Regions from separate parts of the Thalassobacillus sp. B23F22_16 genome, predicted to be linked through region 1. Evidence: riboswitches for the same ligand, from Rfam matches in the RefSeq annotation. Region 1 holds a riboswitch; the other holds the start of a gene.
The links. Region 1 has a riboswitch for S-adenosylmethionine ahead of metK (methionine adenosyltransferase). Riboswitches for the same ligand answer to the same signal wherever they lie in the genome.

Region 1 (10,847 bases):
GAAATATATCCTGGGCCAAGGGCAACGATGATAATGGGGCCAAGTGCCACTTTCGGCATAGCATTCAGGATGACAAGGTAAGGATCGATGATCTTTGAAAAGCGAGTTGACCACCATAGCATGGCCGCTAACAGTATTCCTGCAAAGGTGCCGATAATGAAACCCGCAACCGTTTCAAATAAGGTGACGTTAATATGCATCCACAAGGAACCGTCGCTTGCTTTGGCAATGAATAACTTGTAGATTTTGCTTGGGGAACTGAACAGAAGCGGATCGATCCATTTTAATCTACTGGCCAGCTCCCAAATACTGAAAAATATAAGAAAGATCGAAATCTGCCAAAACCAGATCCAGCGTTGTTCTATCTTTAGTTTCCTCACATAGGCCTGGTGGAGTTCGCGATTAGCAGCTTCAGTATTTTTCAAGCGCACTCATCTCCTTCCACACTTCATCGAAGATAGCCTGGAATGAAGGGTGCTGACGTGCCTGGAAAGGAGAGATTTTTCTCAACTCAGGAGGCATCCGGAAAATTTGTTTAATCTCTCCTGGCCGTGGTTTTAATAAGATAATACGGTCGCTCATAACAATCGCTTCGCTGATGTCGTGGGTAACGAGCAATGCCGCTTTGTTATATTGTTTTAGCAATTGAGAAACGAAATCTTCTAACCGGAGCTTTGTTTGAAAATCCAGTGCCGAAAAGGGTTCATCTAATAATAAGAGTTTCGGTTCGGTTATTAATGTCCGTGCCAGGGCGGCACGTTGTCGCATCCCGCCAGAAAGTTCATCCGGATAAGAATCCCCGATTCCTTGCAGGCCTACCTCTTCCAGCATCTGATCTGCCTGTTCTTTAATCGAGTTATCTAGTGTTTTGTTGATTTTTGGACCAAGCATAATGTTTTCTTTTATCGTCTTCCAAGGGAAAAGATAATCCTGCTGCAGCATATAACCCATATGTGCCTTATTGCCAGGTTCTGAAGCAGAGTCTTCACCAAGTATGATTTCTCCCATTGTCGGCTTAATTAAACCGGCAACGATGGATAGTAATGTCGTTTTCCCGCAGCCACTTGGTCCCAGTATTGATATGAATTCCCCCTGTTCCAATGTAAACGAGATATTCTCCAGAGCTTTGGTATAATCTTTTTTGGAATAATAGTGGTGAGAGACTTGATTGACGGACAACAATGGCATGAGGGATCCTCCTATTCGCTGATTATTTCTTCTGCAATACTTGTGTTTACTAAAGTAGAATGATCAACATCTTCTGGGAGTTCACCGGCTTCTTCCATAATCACTTTCAAGTTGTTCCATTCTTCTTCATCTAAAATTGGATCCGTAGCAAATGATCCCTGGCTCTTATAGCGATCTACCACGGTGGCAATCAAATCAAGTTCGGAATCCTCAAAGTAGGGCTGGATGACTTTTGCTGTTTCCATCGCAGGCTGAGCTTCCACCCATTGTTGTGCTTTGTATATGGCTTTGGTAAATTTTTTGATTGCTTCTTCGTTTTCCTTGATGAAGCTTTCTTTTGCCATAAAAACTGTATATGGGACGTGCCCTGACTCTTCACCGAATGAAGCAACGATATGGCCAATACCTTCTTGCTCAAAGATACTCGCTGTCGGCTCAAATAACTGGACATAATCTCCAGTACCGGAAGCAAAAGCGTTAGGAATATTAGCATAATCTACATTTTGTATCAGGTTTAAATTCTTTTGCGGGTCGATCCCGTGCTTCTTCAATACAAATTCACCGACCATTTGCGGCATACCGCCTTTTCTTTGTCCTAAAAAGGTACTGTCATTCAGGTCTTCCCATTGAAAATCCTTCACTTCTTCCCTGGCAACTAAGAATGTCCCATCTGTTTGGGTAAGCTGGGCAAAGTTCACAGCTGGATCATTTGCCCCTCGTGCGTGCACATAGATGGATGTTTCCGACCCTACAAGAGCGATATCGGTACCATCTGATAAAAGAGCGGTCATCGTTTTATCACCACCCCAGGTCGTATTCAGTTCGACATCTAATCCTTCTTCTTCAAAGAATCCTTTTTCCAATGCGACATATTGTGGGGCATAGAAGATCGAACGAGTGACTTCTGCTACCTTCAAGCTGGTGGTTTGCTGCTGGCCACATGCTACTGCAGCGATAGTCAGCAGAATTGCCATCATGAAGATTCCCACTAAACGGATTTTTTTCATTCGGAAAGCTCCTCCTGTATGATGTTGGTTAGAATAACTAATGTAGTTTATGTGAAAGTGAAAAAATGTGTGAATGCCTATATACCAGAACAGCTTTATTGGCATAGGAGGGAAAATGACAATGAATGGATCCGTGGTGGACAAGCTGAAATTTCCTTCTCCTCACCCTGGCTTTGATATTTACCTTGTAACCTATATGAGCCAGGGGTTGAAAGTGAAGGGTTTTTTGGTGGAGCCTAAGGAGGATCGTTCCTACCCTGGATTTCTCTACTTGCGAGGGGGAATTAAGAACGTTGGAAAGGTGCGGATAGGGAGAATTATTCAATTTGCAGCCCAGGGATTTATTGTATTCGCACCAACTTACCGGGGGAATATGGGCGGTGAAGGAAGCGAAGATTTCGCCTTAAATGACCGACATGATGCATACTCAGGTGTTCGTGTGCTGGAGAATCATCCCAAAGTGAAGGAGGATATTTGTGTCTTCGGTTTTTCACGTGGAGGAGTGATGGCATTATGGACGGCAATTGAGATTCCTCAAGTGAAAAAAGTGGTGGTGTGGGGAGGAGTAAGCGATGTTACCCTTACTTACTGGGAACGAGAAGACCTTCGGCGCATGATGAAACGGGTGACTGGTGGTACACCTAAAAAATATCCGGAGCGCTACCTTGCCAGGACCCCACTCCATAAACTCAATCAGATGGAAGCGGATTTGTTGGTGATTCATGGTGAGAAAGATGAAAATGTCGACGTTCAGCATGCCTATCGTCTACAAGAAGCCATGAAGGTGTATAATAAACGATATGAAAGCTGGATATATTCTGATACAGATCACTATTTTCCACCAAAAATCAATCGGGAAACAGTCGAGAAGCTGTGTGCATGGCTGAAACAAACATAAAAGAAACGGATACGCTCTGGACGTATCCGTTTCTTTATATATATGAGGAGATGAGGAAACAAAGTTCAGGCTAGCCTCTATATGTCGGGCCGGCTTGTGCAATAGCTTCACTTGCATGTGTAAACTTCTCAAAATTCTCATGGAATTTCATCGCAAGCTCTTTAGCTTTTCGATCGTAAGCCTTCTGGTCATTCCAGGTTTGTCTTGGGATAAGCACTTCATCAGGGACTCCCGGTACTTGCATTGGAGCTTCGAGACCAAAGATTTCATCCCGGTGAGTTTCAATGGAATTCAATTCACCTTCCAGGGCCGCATGAATCATGGCACGAGTGTAAGAAAGCTTCATGCGATTTCCTTCCCCATATGCTCCGCCGGTCCACCCGGTATTTACAAGAAATACATTGGTATTATATTGATCTATTTTTTCTCCTAGCATTTCTGCATATGTTGCAGGAGCAAGTGGAAGGAATGGTGATCCAAAACAAGCAGAGAAAGTTGCCTCAGGAGAAGTGACTCCCCTTTCTGTACCGGCAAGCTTACTTGTATATCCACTAAGAAAATGGTACATAGCCTGTTCTTTTGATAGCTTACTGATTGGCGGTAGAACGCCGAAAGCATCAGCTGTCAAAAAGATAATGGTGTTGGGATGGCCGGCGACACTTGGTAACACGATGTTATCAATATTATCGATTGGATAAGCTGCTCGTGTGTTCTCTGTTAATGACGTATCATCATAATCAGGGTTCCTTGAATCATCATCTAAGATGACATTTTCCAGCACGGAACCGAATCGGATGGCGTCATAGATCTGGGGTTCTTTTTCTTTTGATAAATTAATGGTTTTTGCATAACAGCCACCTTCAATATTGAAAACGCCCTTGGCTGACCATGCATGCTCATCATCACCAATCAAACGACGGTACGGGTCGGCTGATAATGTCGTCTTTCCTGTACCAGAGAGTCCGAAGAAAAGGGCGACATCGCCTTCCTGCCCAACGTTGGCGGAGCAGTGCATCGATAGGACATTATTTCGGGGAAGCATATAGTTCATGACAGAGAAAATGGATTTTTTAATCTCCCCGGCATACTCTGTACCACCGATTAAAACTACGCGATGCTTGAAAGAAATGAAGATGAATGCCTCTGAATTTGTACCGTCAATTGCGGGATCCGCTTTGAAGTTCGGGGCAGAAATGACGGTGAATTCTGCTTCATGACCAGCTAATTCCTCTTCTTTTGGACGTATAAACATTTGTCGTGCAAACAGGTTATGCCAGGCTAATTCATTGATCACCTGGATGGGAAGACGATAATTTTCATCGGCCCCTGCATATCCATCAAATATGAATACTTCATTTTTTGCGCGTAAGTAATCAAGTACTTTATGATATAAACGAGTAAACACATCTTCATCAATCGGTTTGTTGACTGGTCCCCAGGCTACAGTATCCTTGGAAATCTCATCCTGGACTATAAATTTATCTTTAGGCGAGCGTCCGGTGTATGTGCCAGTAGTAGCACGTACCGCTCCTGTCGATGTGAGAACGCCTTCATTTCGGCTTAAAGTTTTTTCCACTAATTGGGCTACAGAAAGGTTTTTTAAAACATTCTCTTGAGACAGCAAGTCAGAGAGTTGGGACATTTGATTTATCGTCGTCATCGCGTAAACCCGCCTTTACGTAAAGATTCAACCCACATTTTAAGTGGGGAGTATTTTAATTGATTATTAGTATAACACATTCATTGTATTAGTCCATACTATTTTTGTTACTGTCATATTTTTTTCAAATATTTATTCTATTATATATATAAGCTAATTTGAGAATAAGATAGGATCTCAAACATATGAAAAGCTTAGATTTATTTTATCCTTATTATACGATAGGAGTATTCCTATTTATAGTAGGGTATAACTAACTTCCCATCCTTATTCTAACAGGATTGAGTTGATTGACAAGCGCCACCGATTTGGTTACGATATAGTGCGAACGGATACTCTCTTATCCAGAGTCGGCGGAGGGGACAGGCCCGATGAAACCTCAGCAACCATCACGGAAGTGAAAAGGTGCTAACCTGTAGCAAGGATTGATCCTTGAACGATAAGAGCGAAAGGAAGCAGCCCCCTTTCCTCATTAAAAGGAAAGGTTTTTCTTTTTTATACTTTAATAAAGTTAGCTTTTTTACATGATTAAAGTATAAGAAATATGAAGGCTATCGCCAAAACGACTTGGCGGCAAACCAGGTTTCTCTAATGAGATCAAATATCATGCTATCCCTAACGGGGAGAATTAAAATAGAAATAGATGAGATGGTTGGTTTCCCATTCGTACTGGGATAAGAGTTCCGTCTAATATTTGTGTACAACTAAAGGAGGAATTTATCAGCATGGCTGCGAATCGCCGGTTATTCACTTCGGAATCTGTAACAGAAGGTCACCCGGATAAAATTTGTGACCAGATTTCCGATGCTATTTTAGATGAAATTTTAAAAAATGATCCTAACGCCCGTGTCGCCTGTGAAACAACTGTAACTACGGGTCTTGTACTGGTTTCTGGAGAAATCACTACCAGTACATATGTGGATATTCCAAGTATCGTTCGAAAGACGATTAAAGAGATTGGATATACACGAGCTAAATTTGGTTTTGATGCTGAAACATGTGCAGTACTAACTGCAATCGATGAACAGTCCCCGGATATTGCCGGTGGAGTTGATGTCGCTCTGGAGAGCCGTGAAGGTCGTATGAGTGACAGTGAAATTGAAGCAATCGGGGCTGGCGATCAGGGATTGATGTTCGGCTATGCTAATAACGAGACGGAAGAATTCATGCCACTCCCAATCTCTCTTGCCCACAAGATTTCCAAGCGGTTAAGTGATGTAAGAAAAGATGGTACACTCGACTACTTGCGCCCTGACGGAAAGACACAGGTAACGATCGAATATGACGAAAATGATCGTCCGTTGCGAATCGATACGATCGTAATTTCTACCCAACACGCGGAAGATATTACGCTGGAGCAAATCCAGGAAGATTTGAAGCAGCATGTGATTGAACCTGTGGTGCCGCGAGAATTGATGGATGAGCAAACCAAGTATTTCCTTAACCCGACCGGGCGGTTTGTCATTGGCGGCCCACAAGGGGATGCTGGTTTGACGGGGAGGAAGATCATCGTAGACACCTATGGTGGATATGCCCGTCACGGTGGAGGAGCCTTCAGTGGAAAAGATGCCACTAAGGTTGACCGGTCGGCTGCCTATGCAGCGCGTTATGTTGCTAAAAATATCGTAGCTGCCGGACTTGCTGAATCGTGTGAAGTCCAATTGGCATATGCTATTGGTGTTGCCCAGCCGGTTTCTATCGCTATCAATACTTTCGGCACAGGAAAAGTGAGCGAAGAACGACTGGTTGAAGAGGTACGTGCATTGTTCGATCTTCGTCCAGCAGGAATCATTAAAATGCTCGACCTTAGACGTCCAATTTATCGTGACACAGCAGCTTATGGTCATTTTGGCCGTACTGACATCAAGTTCCCATGGGAAAAAACAGATAAAGCAAAAGAATTGAAAAAGTTGTTAAACGAATAAATGCCAAGAAGCGGATCCAATCTTAAAAAAGGTTGGTCCGTTTTTTTGCAATATGGTGGAAATATATGAAAAAAGGAGGGGGGATTTACTTTTTTTGTATGTTATACTTCATAAGTAAGTATGAAGATTTTGTAAAGAGAAAGAGGGGGGCTTATTATGTGTGGATTCATCGGTGTGATTAGAAATGACCCGGAACAGATGACTGAAGACAAGCTTCATACATTTCGAAGGCAAAATGATTATATTACCCACCGGGGACCGGACGAAGAAGGGTTCTATCATGATGAGTATATATCGTTTGGTTTCCGCCGCCTCAGTATCATTGATATAGACAGCGGACAACAGCCGTTAAGCTATGAGGACCAACGGTATTGGATGGTTTTTAATGGAGAGATATATAATTACATTGAACTAAGAGAGAAATTAGTGACAAAAGGATTTACTTTTCATACAGAGTCGGATACAGAGGTTATTGCGGCTTTATTTCATGACAAACGTGAAAAGGCTTTCGATGAATTACGGGGGATGTTTGCTATCCTGATTTGGGATAAGCAGGAACAACAGCTCTACGGGGCGAGAGATCCGTTTGGTATCAAGCCGTTATTTTTTGCAGTAGAAGATCAAGGTACATATTTTGCTTCTGAAAAGAAGAGTTTGACTTTGGTGAAAGATTCAGAGCAGGTTGACGCTGAAGCCTTAAACCATTACTTAAGCTTTCAGTATGTACCAGAGCCATGGACGATGACAGAAGATATCCAGAAAGTACCCGCAGGACATTATTTTACTCAAAAACCGGGACAAGAAATAAATTTCGAACGTTATTGGCATGCCACTTTTGAGCCCATCCTTATGGATAAAAAGCATTGGATCGGACGTATTCAGGGTGTCATGTATGATTCCGTAGCCAAGCATATGCGCAGTGATGTGGGAGTTGGTTCGTTTTTATCCGGCGGTATTGATTCCAGTTTAATAGTAGCGATGGCGAAAGAATATCATCCAGGAATCAAAACTTTTTCCGTTGGATTTGAGCGAGAGGGATATTCTGAAGTTGATGTAGCGAAAGAAACAGCTGATAAACTTGGGGTGGAGAATATATCATATATTATCTCGCCGGAGGAATATGTCGCTAAGCTTCCTAAAATCATGTATCACATGGATGATCCATTGGCAGATCCTGCATGTGTTCCGCTATACTTCGTAGCCAGAGAAGCTCGGAAACATGTCACTGTAGTCCTCTCGGGCGAGGGTGCGGATGAATTATTTGGAGGATATAACATCTATCGTGAGCCGGAATCCTTGAAAGTCTTTCAATCTATTCCTGATCCAGCCAAACACCTGCTGGGGAGGGTAGCTGATATCTTACCGGAAGGGGTTAAAGGGAAGAGTTTTCTTGAACGGGGCACTACTCCATTAAGAGACCGTTATATTGGTAACGCAAAAATGTTTGAAGTAGAGGAAAAAAATAAACTGCTTTGCAACCATCTGAATATTCCTTATCAAAAAGTGACAGAGCTGTTATTCGACACAGCAAAAAATTATGATCTTGTAAATCAGATGCAATACGTAGATATTCATACATGGCTGCGTGGTGACATTTTATTAAAAGCTGATAAAATGACAATGGCAAATTCACTGGAGTTACGTGTGCCATTTCTTGATAAAGAAGTTTTTAATGTAGCAAAAAGTATTCCGGTCGATTTGAAAATAGCCAATGGAACGACGAAAAGTATTTTAAGGGAAGCGTCCCGCGGAATTGTGCCTGACCATGTATTAGACCGCAAGAAACTAGGCTTTCCGGTTCCAATTCGTCACTGGTTGAAAAATGAGCTATATGATTGGGCGAAAATGCTGATCCTTGAAAGTGAAACGGATCAGTACTTGCATAAAGACTATGTACTTCATTTGTTAGATGCCCACTGTCAGGAGAAAGGTGACTACAGCCGGAAGATATGGACCGTATTGATGTTTATGCTATGGCATCAGGTCTTTGTCGAACGTCGTCATCCAATCGAAGACTTAATCAACGAAGATAAACCAGAAAGCAAATTGACTTTTGTTTAATCATTTAGAATGAATAAAGTGTGAAATAGGAGAAATAAAATACCCTTCCAAGTCAGCGGAAGGGTATTTTTGTGTCTTTTAATTTTAGTCATTACGCAGTTCTTTGTAATATTGCCCTTTTTCCACGTATTCTCTTCTAATGCGATTCATTTCGGCAAAATCGTCTTCTGTCAGTTCACGGACAACTTTGGCTGGACGCCCTAGGGCTAATGTTCGTGGCGGGATTTTTTTACCGGGAGGAACGAGGCTTCCAGCGCCTAAAAAGGCTTCTTCTCCTATTTCGGCCCCATCCAGTACAAGCGACCCCATCCCGATTAATGCATTTTTCCTAATTACAGCTGAGTGCAGGGTGACCTGGTGTCCTATCGTTACTCCTTCCTCAAGGATCAGCGGATTATTCGGACTTTGGTGGAGCATACTCAAGTCCTGTATGTTGACATTATCAGCAATATAAGTAGGCGCTACATCGCCACGAATTACTGTTTTGAACCAGATACTGACATTCTCTCCAATCGTTACATCCCCTGTCACTAGCGCATCCTCTGCTATGTAAGCGGAGGATGCAATCTTCGGGTGCTTTCCTTTATATTCGCAAATCATCGATATCCCCCTTATAATATAGTTATTACAAGTATAGCAAATTCGAGCGCTGAAAAAGGGGAATAACCGATGAAAAAGATACTTGCAGATGACCCTGCAGGAGTAGTAGTGATTGTTCATGGTGCGTTTGAACATGCGGGCAGGTATGATGAGATTGCTTCCCTTCTTCGCCAACAAGGGTTTCATGTTGTCTACGGAGACTTGCCTGGACAGGGAAAATCGACAAGAAGACGCGGGCATATTGACCGTTTTGATCAATATATCGAGGCGGTAACGAATTGGCTGGATGAAGCAGCCAAATTCCAGCTTCCTGTCTTTCTTTTAGGTCATAGCATGGGTGGTTTGATTACTATTCGTACCATGCAGGAGAAAAGACCGGATGTCAACGGTGTCATTCTATCTTCTCCTGGACTTGGTATTTTAGATGAACCAACTAAATCAGTGAAGCTGGTTTCCCGTGTATTGGATGCTGTCTATCCTAAATATAAGGTGGAAGCGCCGATCCTTACAGAAAAAGTGACACGGAATAAGCATGTTATCGAATCCGACGAAGCTGATTCGCTTATATTGGAAAAAGTGTCCGTACGCTGGTATTGGGAATTCGTCCGATCGATTCACCAGGCTTTTAAAAAAATTAACGACTACCCGGATGTGCCAACATTAGTTGTCCAGGCTGGTGAAGATTTAATGGTCGACATTACCCAAACTAAAAAATGGTTCAACCAGCTGGACATCAGTGAAAAAAGTTATAAAGAATGGGCAAACTTATATCATGAAATTCTGAATGAGCCGGAGCGCGATTCAGTGGTACGGCATATTGTGGATTTTATGAAGCAAAAAGTGGAACAATCCGCGCACGAAGAGGAGTGAAACATTGGTTTTGCGAATACCTTCAAACGGTTGGACAATGATGAGAAATGTTTATCGTCATGTTTTCCCGCAAGTACATAAGGAGCTGAACGGCTGGATCAGCATGGCGCAAAAAATACCGAATGAAGAATTACGTAAGCAGGCGCTGGCAAGCATAGAGGGCAAGACTTTTCACTGCGAAGGTGGTTCTATCTATAGCATGCTGGCGGGCAGCCGTTGGAAAGAAGCGGTAAAATTCATCGTTGCTTATCAAACAATCAGTGACTATTTAGATAATTTATGTGACCGTAGTACCTCCCTGGATCCCCAGGATTTCCGAATGCTTCATCAGTCAATGACGGATGCCTTGACTCCTGGGAACCCTATGCATGACTACTATCAATACCGTGAAGAGCGAAATGACGGGGGTTACCTGGAAGCTCTGGTTATTACCTGTCAGGAAGTGTTGGAAGGCCAGCCGGATTATTCAATTGTCCATCCTTACGTAACTCAGTTAGGTGATTTGTATAATGACTTACAGGTCCACAAACATGTGGTCGAAGAAGAACGCATTCCCAGGCTGCAAACATGGTTTTCCGAACAGAAAACAGTTAAAGGGTTGAAATGGTATGAATTCTCTGCCTGTACCGGTTCGACTC
Region 2 (10,847 bases), on a different contig from region 1:
ACGACTGCGGCGATATGACCAGGCCGCCTAGACCCTCTGGTTGAAGCTGGACACTTCACTTATGGTATGATGAAGATAAGAACCGAGGAAAGGTGGAATAGGAATGGGTCTATTAGATGGATTGATGGGGAACGCCTCTGAGGTTGATTTGAAAGATGTAGAAAAACAACTAGAAAAAGTCATTACTTCAAACGAACGGATTGAAAAGGCATATAGAATCCTTCGTGATATGATGATTTTCACTGATAAACGAATGATCATGGTAGATAAACAGGGGATGACCGGTAAGAAAATCGAGTTTCACTCTGTACCTTATAAGTCGATCACCCACTTCAGCGTGGAAACTGCTGGCACGTTCGATTTGGATGCTGAACTGAAAATCTGGCTTTCTGGTGCATCAGAACCGCTCTATAAGCAGTTCCGCAAAGATAAAAGTATTTATGATATTCAGCGGGCGATTGCTGAATATGTCACCCAGTAAAAAGCACAGGATTGCTCCTGTGCTTTTTCTATTCCTTTTCGGCTTCTACTACTTCATCTAAGATCGGGTAAGCTTCCTCTACCCCTTTTTCGGCGACAAGGCATGCGACACCGAGCGGGGTTTGCCAGAAGGAATCAGGAATCTGTGGTGTTTTCAAACCAGCTGGTTTGAACAATGCCCGGTACACCCGCTGTACATGCTCCTGGGTCAACTGCCTGTCCTCCACCCGTTCTCCCCGTGCAATCAAGAAAATGTAACGCATCGATTGGAACAGATTATCTCCAGGCATGAATGTGTACTCCTTAAATAACTTCAATTGCTTCTCGACATCCTCTTTCAGTCCATTCCTGGCCTGTAAATCATCCAGATGAGCGAGTAGATGACTGTATACTTGTTGAAATACACGCCGTTTTTCTTCCTGCATGACTTGATCTGTATAGATCTCCTGTAATTTTTCGTAAGCCACTGCCTTTGTCCACAAAGTTGACCTTCCTCCCCTTCGCTATAGTACTGACTACATTCATTTTAACATTATTTTCCGCTAAAAGAAGGACTATCCTCCAGGTGTTTCTTCCACTTATCTTAATATCGTTTCATGGTTTCCAACAAGATATTAGAGTAACGCTTATTCCTCTTTCATTAGGTTTGCTGCTTCTTGTTTAACCGCCTTCCATAATATAGGACTGTCTTTTGTATGATGTTCAAGCAGCTCCGGTAAATGCGGAGTTAATTTGTTCCATACAATGGGATTGGCGGCTATTGTATTAATAAATGCTTTTTCTTTTTCAGACCAGGAACGTACAGATTGTATGTACTCAATCGTCAATTGATAGGAGGGTATCAATTGCTTGTCCCGCTGCTGATGGAATCGCTCCATCGATTGTTTCCAATCTGCTCCCTTACTGTATTGGTCAATCGCTTCCGCAAGTAGAAAAGATTGCAGGAAAGCATCATTGATACCAAGACCAGTGCTCGGATCTTTGCTATGTGCTGCGTCCCCAATCAAGGCCCAGCCTTTTCCATAAGGCTTTCGAAAAAAGTTCTCCACTCCGGCACCGCCTGTTATTCTTCCTTGAAGCTTCGCTTGCTTCAACCGTATATCCATGCGGTAAAACTGGCCATAATAATGTTCAAACATTTGTTGAGGATTTCTGGTAAAATCTTTAAATTCCCCCTGATGAATTTCTAATCCGAGACAATCCCTCCCTGGCTCCATCGGAAACAAAAAGCCAATCCTGCCATCCTGGAGAAAAATTTCGGTGGCAGGCTCTTCCAATGGGTGTACACCTTCATAATATCCATAAAAAACCGGTCTAAGAGCAGGTAAATCGTTATACTTTTCCGCTTGAACCCATTGGGCTACTCGGGAACGCATCCCGTCTGCTCCCACGACAAGATCCCCGTAAATCTCACTTCGTTCGCCATTGTTATGTACAATTTCCACTCCAAAAACCCGGTCTGAGCCCCAGACTAGTCCGTCCACTCGTGTTTTTTCCATCACTTCTACGTGAGGGTATTCAAGCGCATGCTTAAGTAATGTATAATCCAGAAAATCCCTCCTCGGAGCCATCGTATATGACTGGCGGGGTCCTTCCATCAAGCTGTCTCCAATATATGTCCGCATCCTTGTAATTTTTCTCAGTCCACCTTTTTCAACCGCCTCCAGCACACCTAATTGTTTTAAATAATTCAGGTGTGAAAGGTGGTGCGTAGACAACACATCACTGGGAAATGCTGCTTTATCAATCAGCAGTACCTTTTTACCTTGCCGGCCTAATAAAATTCCGAGGCTCGCCCCTGCAGCTCTTGCCCCCACAATGATGACGTCATAATCTGCTCGCTTCATGTAATCCCGCCTTTACTGATTTTCTCTTACTTAAGGTTAGCCGAAATACACGAAACCCGCCAAGAAAAAAACTGATTATTTTCAAGTTACTAAGAAATGAAAACAAAAGCGCCCTAAATAAAACAAGCCCAGAGCCAAATAGTGACTCTGAGCTTGTTTGCATTTATGAAGTAACTCGATTGTTAAAAGGTCCTTTCTTCGATCACTTCTTTATTTTCATCCTGGATCGATACTTTGCTTGGTTTATTTTCTTTTGCCAGCTCTTCCGCTTTTTCAATGGCTACTGATTTTTCATCATATAGATCTGTCGGAGCTATATCCTCAATTTTTACAAACCAGCCTGTTACATCTTTGTTAGGTTCTACGCTATATTTTTTCATGTCATCCACTCCTCTATCTTTTGTTCTTGGTACTCCTGTTCCCACTAACCTGTACAGCAAAACATCGCCCGCTCTATAAATTACCATTAAGCCTTTCCTGGTCGAAAAGTCGAAGACTTGATTTCGAAATGTTGTATGAGTAGAAGGGGCGTTGGGGAAGGATTCGCTTTCCAGCTCCATCACCTAGACACTCGCGACATAAGCAGTCCATCAACGGGAAGAAAAATCACTTCCCTTTTGATGTTCTGCTTATGCGTGTCGTGTCTCCCAAGGTGATTACGCATTAATTTCTTTCCGCGGGGAAGACGGCAAGCATCCTCGAGCTAAAGCTCTGTGGGGTCTTGCCAGCCTATCCTTTCCCAATGTTAAATCAGCACTAAGATTTAATAGAGAATCTTTCTTAAAAATAAAAAATTGTTTGACTTTAAATTTGTAATCATCTAGAATACGTAGCAAGCATAAATATTGCAACAACCAATCGAATCTCTTATCGAGAGCGGCGGAGGGACTAGGCCCGACGATGCCCGGCAACCATCAAGCATTGCTTGAAAAGGTGCTAATTCCTACAGATCTGTGGATCTGAAAGATAAGAGGAGGACCGTATATACGCCCTCTTCTTAGGAAGAGGGCTTTTTGTTTTCCCTTCGAAATCTTTCCCCCACTGTTTCTGCGTGGAATACCTTTACATCCAAATCGATTATTTACAATTTTCAAGGAGGAATATTAATGAGTCTACCATTCAATCAATACAACCCGGAAACATTATTATTACACGGAGGACAGGAAGTCGACCCTTCGACCGGCTCCCGTGCCGTTCCAATCTATCAAACTACTTCCTATGTATTCCGTGATACGGAGCACGCTAAAAACCTGTTTGGTCTTGCTGAGCCAGGAAACATTTATTCCCGAATCATGAACCCGACTGTCGATGCTTTCGAGCAACGAATCGCTTTGCTGGAAGATGGTGCTGCTGCAGTAGCTACTTCTTCCGGAATGGCTGCGATCACGTTGGCCATTCTTAATATCGCTTCTGCCGGTGATGAAATTGTTGCGTCCACCAACTTGTATGGTGGGACGTATAATTTATTCACTCATACTTTGCCGCGCTATGGCATTACAGTTAATTTCGTCGACAGTACTGACCCGGAAAATATCAAAAAAGCTATTACGCCAAATACGAAGGCTGTTTTTTCTGAAATCATTGGCAACCCGAGTTTGAATGTATTGGACATTGAAGCAGTGGCAGATGTCGCTCATGAAAATGGTATCCCACTCATTATCGACAACACGTTTGCTACTCCATATATTTGCAAACCGATATCATGGGGAGCAGATATCGTCGTTCACTCGGCTACTAAATGGATTGGGGGTCATGGTACCACCATCGGCGGCGTAGTGGTAGACAGTGGCCGGTTCGATTGGACGAACGGCAAGTTCCCAGGCTTCACGGAACCTGATGAAAGTTACAACGGACTTCGTTATGCCTATGATGTCGGCCCATTGGCTTTCGCCATCAAACTGCGTGTACAGCTGCTTAGGGATATCGGTGCTTGCCTAAGCCCACAAAACGCATTCCTGTTACTGCAAGGTCTGGAAACCCTCCACCTTCGCATCAAGCAGCACACACAAAACGCGCGTGAAGTAGCACAACATCTAGTGGAACATGATGGAGTCGAATGGGTGAACTATCCTGGTCTTGAAAGCCACCCTACCCACCACCTGGCCAAAAAGTACTTGAACCATGGTGCAGGTTCTATTGTTGTATTTGGTATCAGGGGTGGACGAGAAGCCGGTCGGAAAATGATTGATAACATCAACTTGTGGTCACATGTTGCCAATGTCGGCGATGCCAAGTCATTGATCATCCACCCTGCTTCTACGACACACCAGCAGCTAAGCGCCCAGGACCTTGAGAAAACGGGTGTTACTGAAGAATTGATCCGTTTATCCATTGGTCTGGAATCTACCACCGACCTGCTTGCCGAACTGGATCAGGCAATTGAATTAGCAACAGGAGCGGAAACACCTGCTCCCAAGAATGCAAAAGATACTGTCCAATCTGTTCTCGGTTCCTCGCTGGATCGCGAAAATGGAGATTTGAGAAGACGTGTGATTGTCACGACAGGAGAACTTTCTGAAACGGGTAAATCAGAAATCAAGAAATTGGAACGTCTAGGCTTCCAAGTGAAAGATATATCAGAAAAAGACGAGCTGCTCGATACTAAAGTTGATATTGTTTACAGTGAGTCTGCCACTGAAATAAGAAATAACCGGGAGGAAGTTGCTCAACTGGCTCCTGCATTGGTTTGGGTGAAAGAGAATGAAGACGTCACTTTAGAAGAAGGACCAGAAACGATTACCGGGGAGAATTTATACGAACGTGCCGTCACATTACGACAAGCGACGGATCACTCCGATGTAGCCCTTACGCTATAAGGCCCTTATCAAGCGTTCGTATTTTCAAAAACAGCCGGGGAATCAGCACCCCGGCTGATATTAAGGAGGATAACTATGCAAAAAATCAAAGCCGCACTGCTGGGGTATGGCACAGTCGGCCAGGGAATACAGGAAGTGATTCATCAGCATCAAGAGCGGTTCCGCCTCCTCCTGGGTAAGGAAGTAGAAATTGTAGCTGTTCTTGTCCAAAACCCTGTGAAACAAAGAAACTTGCCGGAAAACATTCTTGTTACAACTGATTTTGAAGAAATCATCTCTCTTCCTGATTTGAATGTGGTATTCGAAGCGATTGTTGGTGAAGAACCAGCGCTAACCTATTCAAGAAGATCGTTGAATAAGGGCATCCATGTCATTACGGCGAATAAAATGATGTTTGCGAGGCATGCCAAAGAATTGCTTGAAACAGCCCGGGAAAACAAAGTGCATATCGGCTTTGAGGCAACTACTGCAGGCGGTACACCAATCATCCGTACAATCGATCAGCTGCTTCAGGTGAATCGGATAGAAAAAGTAGAAGCAATCCTCAATGGCACCAGCAACTACATTTTAACGGCAATGAACGACCGTTTTATTAATTTTGATACTGCTTTGAAAGAAGCCCAGGAAAAAGGGTATGCCGAAGCCGATCCAACTCATGATATAGATGGTACTGATGCTTTTAATAAATTGATGATTCTCAGCCAACTGATCTATGGAGAGCAGCCCAACTGGCTGAACGTGAGAAAAACGGGGATCAATGGTCTGACAGAAGCAGATATAAATCATGCAAAACAAGAAAATAAAAAGTATAAGCATATTGGAGTCATTAAAAAAGAGGAGAATGACATCATAGCGGAAGTCTCCCCAGTGTTACTCTCTCCTACCCACCCATTACATCATATTGACGGTGTCGATAATGCACTTGCAATTACAAGTGATATCGTAGGCACAATCACGCTGACTGGTCCAGGCGCAGGAAAGCTGCCAACAGCCAGTGCCATGGTAGAAGATTTAGTACAAATTTTTCAGACGGAACATGCGGAGTTCTACGAAAAAATCTATGAAAAACAGGCCGCAGGATAAAAAAAGAGCAGCAAGCTTCAGGCTTGCTGCTCTTTTTTATGGGCGCCATGACGACAGAGTTGGTTGTCCTGTTATTTCCGGTTGTTTTTCCTGCAACAGCTGACTTACCGTTACCAGTTGGAACCCTTCCTCGGTCAGACGCTTTATTAGTGGTTCAATCACTTCTTGCATATGAGGTGAGACCTCCTGCAAAGAAATAATTGCTCTGTCTTCCGTGTGCTTCATCACTTCGTTAATAATCGCCTTTTCTTCTGATAAACGCCAAATTTCTATGTCATGACTATTCTCGATGACAGGAAGTCCAGTAATTCTTTGTATTTCCCGCTTTCCACGATTATAAGGAGCCTTAATAACACTTGGCTGGTGACCGGTCAATTCCTCTACTTTATCAGCAGTTCTCTGGAGCTGTTCTTCGATAGCAGCGTCACTCAGTCGGCTCCATTGACGGTGATTCCATGAATGGTTACCAATTTCATGTCCTGCAGACGCAGCTTGGCTGATCAGTTCGGGATAATAAGTGAGCCTGTTTCCTAAGACAAAAAACGTTGCTTTTGCTTCATAGTTATCTAATACTTCCAAAATCCGTTCTGTAATGGAATGATGGGGGCCATCATCAAAGGTTAAAGCAATCTGCTTCTTTTTCTCATTCATCAGCACCTGGTCGGCCGCCACAGGAGCACCTTCCGCTTTAACATTCAGCTTTTTAACTGGAAGCTCTGTACGATACTTTTTCAATGCTTCCATATACCTGTCCTTCATAAGTCCTTCAAGTTTGTTTAATGGTATGGTCACTTCGACTGATTCGCACGAATTTTCACCAGACGATATTGGATAATAAAAATTCATGCCGTGACTGTCCAGTGAAAACACATCAAAATTAGCTTCGTCGGGTGAAGCGATTTGTTTTACCCACGCTTCATCAAACGAGGTTCCCAGTTTTTCATGGGCAAGCAGCTGGTCTGAGACATGTTCTGACAGCTTATCTACATAATCAGTGTTACTTTTAAATAATCTATCCAGTTTCAAGCGCAACCCATTACTCACGTCAAAATTAAGGACCGATGTATCCACAGATGGATACTCGCCCCCTAAATCAACCACTTCATTGAAAGTAATGCTGACAATCTCCCCCGATTTATAAAGAATATCATAATCAATGTTTAGTTCATGGGGAATATCGCCCTTTTTCTCTTGTTTCAACTGGTAACTGTCCTGCTTGAATTTAGCAATGCTCTTTTTCACATAATCCATGATCACTTGATTCAACTGATCACTGGAGGTCTGAGGATAATGGACAGCTAACCGGTACTCATCGTATTCTTCAATGATTGATTCTATCGATATATTCAGTTTTATTTCTTTTTCCTTATTGGATGATAACGCTTGTTCTTCCCCTGAACTTGCCTGTGAAAAAGAGCAGGCAGTCATTAAAACAAGCATAATTAGTAATACAGTTATTTGTTTCATAGTCAGGTTACCCTTCTATTCGTTAATAGTGAGCAACCTTATTGTAACATGTTTGTAATATTAATCGACATTTTTTTTGAAATCCACTAGAAAAGTTCCCTATTCTATCACAAATTCGTTCGAACATCCCATAATTCTGGAAAAAATCGGTGGTCCAGTACTTTTTTCAAGTAACCTACTCCCGATGAGCCGCCTGTACCAGTTTTATGACCAATAATCCTCTCCACCGTTTTCATGTGACGGAAGCGCCATTGCTGAAGCCAATCTTCGATATCTACCAGCTTTTCAGCCAGTTGATATAGATCCCAGTATTTTTCTACATTTTCATATACCTTTGTCCAGGCAGCTTCCACCGTCTCGTCTCCATGATAGGTCTCTGTAAAATCACGATTGACTAATGCAGGATTGATGTCCAGCCCAGCTTTGGCAAGTGCTTCTATTGCTGCGTCATATATGCTTGGCGCTTCATACGCCTCCTGTAATTTTCCGTGGAGCTCTGGATTCTTTTCATAAATTTTCAATACATGGGGGGTTTTATACCCGAGAGCAAATTCAATCATCCTGTATTGATAGGACTGAAATCCGGAAGCCTGGCCCAGTTGATCACGAAATTGAATGTACTCTGCAGGTGTCAAGGTCGATAATACGTCCCAGGCGTGGATAATCTGGGTCTGGATTTTCGAAACTCTGGCAAGCATTTTAAAGGCTGACTGCAGGTCCCCTCCTCGTATAGATTCAATGGAAGCCCGCAATTCATGAAGAATCAATTTCATCCAAAGCTCACTGACTTGATGGATAACGATGAACAACATTTCATCATGGTGGTCGGATAAACGATTCTGGGCATCTAGCAGCTTATCAAGATCGAGGTACTCTCCATAAGTCATCTTTTCCCGAAAATCTGTATGTACCTTTTCCTTTGCCTTTGAATCCTCATACTTCACTTTAGATACTCCTCCCTTTTCCCTGTTTATTATAGTTTACCATGTTATCCTCGGCACTTTAGTTGTTAGTTGTTATTGTTAAACTTTCTTACGTATAAAAAGCTCATCAGCCGCTGCTGATGAGCTTCGCTCAATTGGAGAGCACTTCCACCGGGTAATTGAAAAAGATACCGTTTTCTATTACTCCAGGTATAGCATTTAAGTCCACCTCTGTTGTCAATCCGATATGGTTGAATCTGACCTCAAGTATCATATTCCCCGCTTCCGTAATGACAGGCCCATCCTTATGTTTAGCCATCCGCAGACCGACTGCTGTGACATCCATTTCCTGAAGCTTTGTTTCGACAAGATGAATGGCTCGTGGATCAACCTCAACCGGAACCGGAAAATTATGGCCGAGACGGTCGACGAACTTACTTTCGTCAACCAGGATAAACGTTTTTGGGGAGCTTGCCATCACTAACTTTTCAGCAAACATCGCGCCTCCGCGTCCCTTTATCAAATTAAATTCGGAATCTACTTCATCAGCACCATCAAATCCCCAGTCCGGCCGCGCTTCCGTTAATGTCGTGGTCGGGATCCCCAATCGCGCACAGCTTAAAGCCACTTCAATTGATGTAGGAATAGCTGTAATCGATAAATTTTCTTTTTTCACTTTATCGGCAATTGCCTGGATAGCCAGAAAGGAGGTTGAACCAGAACCCACTCCAATGACTTGTCCATCTTTTACATGTGCTGCTACTTGCTCGGCCACTATTTCCTTTTGCTGTCGATTAGAGATATCAGCAGACCATTTCAAATTACCTGCCAATTGATTTTTCCATTCCATGGGACTCACCCCTTCCGGTTATGCTATTACCAGTATTCCCAACTTATTAAATAAGCAAGCGTACAATTGTATCTATAAGAAGCATTGCCTTACAATTATTTAGTGGATAAGCTAATACTGGGAGGGTTATGAAATGGGTACTTATTTATTAAAAGGAATTGGGCAAATGCTGTTGATTGTCTTTGGCGGGATATTTTTTTGGAACCTCATTCGATATGGCAATCTTTATTTTGTTGAATTAGGAATGGCGATCGTTGGATTACTCCTTTATGTATGGGGGCGAAAAAGGGCAGTTAAGAAGAAAGGGAACCAGCCTCAATGACATAGTTCCCTTCCCTTTTAAGTTAATTCAAGCGGACGAAGCTTCGATTCTATCTCTTCTCTTTCCGGCTCTAAAAATGGCGGTAAAGAAAGGTTTTCCCCTAACGCTTCGAGCGGTTCATCCACATCAAAACCTGGCATATCAGTGGATAGCTCAAATAAAATACCATTTGGTTCCCTGAAATAAAGCGCTTTGAAGTAATGGCGATCCACTTTTCCTGAGTTAGGTACACGTGCCTGTCTGATACGTTCTGCCCAGGCATCGTACTCTTCTTCATTTGGGACGCGGAAGGCTACATGGTGGACCCCGCCGCGGCCAAGTCGTTCTTTTGGCAGCTCAGGACGGGTTTCGATATGGACCTCTGCTCCAGCTCCACCCTCTCCGGTTGCATAAACTTCGATATCGGGAAGGTTTTCACTGACAAGAGATGGATAGGAGCCGACATGAGTAAATCCCATCAGGCTGGTGAGTACCTCTGCCGTCGGCGTTATTTCGGCGACCGTCAATGTGACAGGACCGAGACCGACAATAGCAAATTGTGCCGGTATCTCCTCAGTTTCCCAAGGTTCTCCAGCTTCTACTCCCGTTTCACCGTTATCAGCCACTAATATAATTTTTGTCCCTTCTGTATCTTCCAAAGTCAGTGTATCTCTTCCTGCTCGCTTTATAATCTCTCCATGCTTGATACGCTTCTCTTCCAATCGCTTTTTCCAAAAGTGCAAGGATGCCGTGTCTTTAACTCTAAGTGAGGTGGACGATATACTGGACACTCCTGGATGGGTCCTTCCCAACATCGGTATATCAAAAAACGTCACCTCTGTGCCAGGGTTACCTTTCGCATCTCCGTAAAATAAATGATAAGACTGGGTATCATCCTGGTTGACGGACTTTTTGACGAGACGCATCCCTAATACTTTTGTATAAAAACGGTAGTTCTCTTCTGCTTTACCGGTCAACAGCGAAACATGATGCAGACCTAATAATTTCATTGCAGTTCCTCCTGTAAATATCTCGAATTTGAGATAATTTTATCTCAGATTTGAGATACTGTCAATCAAT

Region 2: another riboswitch for S-adenosylmethionine. It lies ahead of ACGTNI_RS10570 (O-acetylhomoserine aminocarboxypropyltransferase/cysteine synthase family protein); the one in region 1 lies ahead of metK (methionine adenosyltransferase).

What each region holds. Positions count from the first base shown of each region.
Region 1 covers NZ_JBIEKD010000010.1:9,520-20,366, reverse strand. The annotation lists gene ACGTNI_RS09535 (ABC transporter permease) at 1-425, opposite strand, end outside; gene ACGTNI_RS09530 (ABC transporter ATP-binding protein) at 412-1,188, opposite strand; gene ACGTNI_RS09525 (ABC transporter substrate-binding protein) at 1,200-2,195, opposite strand; gene ACGTNI_RS09520 (alpha/beta hydrolase family protein) at 2,317-3,093, shown strand; gene pckA (phosphoenolpyruvate carboxykinase (ATP)) at 3,164-4,753, opposite strand; SAM riboswitch class I at 5,091-5,199, shown strand; gene metK (methionine adenosyltransferase) at 5,479-6,678, shown strand; gene asnB (asparagine synthase (glutamine-hydrolyzing)) at 6,835-8,739, shown strand; gene ACGTNI_RS09500 (gamma carbonic anhydrase) at 8,824-9,339, opposite strand; gene ACGTNI_RS09495 (alpha/beta hydrolase) at 9,409-10,209, shown strand; gene ACGTNI_RS09490 (tetraprenyl-beta-curcumene synthase family protein) at 10,214-10,847, shown strand, end outside.
Region 2 covers NZ_JBIEKD010000011.1:81,172-92,018, reverse strand. The annotation lists gene rarD (EamA family transporter RarD) at 1-31, shown strand, start outside; gene ACGTNI_RS10590 (PH domain-containing protein) at 104-481, shown strand; gene ACGTNI_RS10585 (hypothetical protein) at 510-962, opposite strand; gene ACGTNI_RS10580 (NAD(P)/FAD-dependent oxidoreductase) at 1,107-2,327, opposite strand; gene ACGTNI_RS10575 (DUF2188 domain-containing protein) at 2,510-2,707, opposite strand; SAM riboswitch class I at 3,192-3,300, shown strand; gene ACGTNI_RS10570 (O-acetylhomoserine aminocarboxypropyltransferase/cysteine synthase family protein) at 3,434-5,143, shown strand; gene ACGTNI_RS10565 (homoserine dehydrogenase) at 5,219-6,226, shown strand; gene ACGTNI_RS10560 (polysaccharide deacetylase family protein) at 6,263-7,693, opposite strand; gene kynA (tryptophan 2,3-dioxygenase) at 7,801-8,637, opposite strand; gene rpiA (ribose 5-phosphate isomerase A) at 8,768-9,466, opposite strand; gene ACGTNI_RS10545 (hypothetical protein) at 9,600-9,788, shown strand; gene ACGTNI_RS10540 (ring-cleaving dioxygenase) at 9,806-10,777, opposite strand.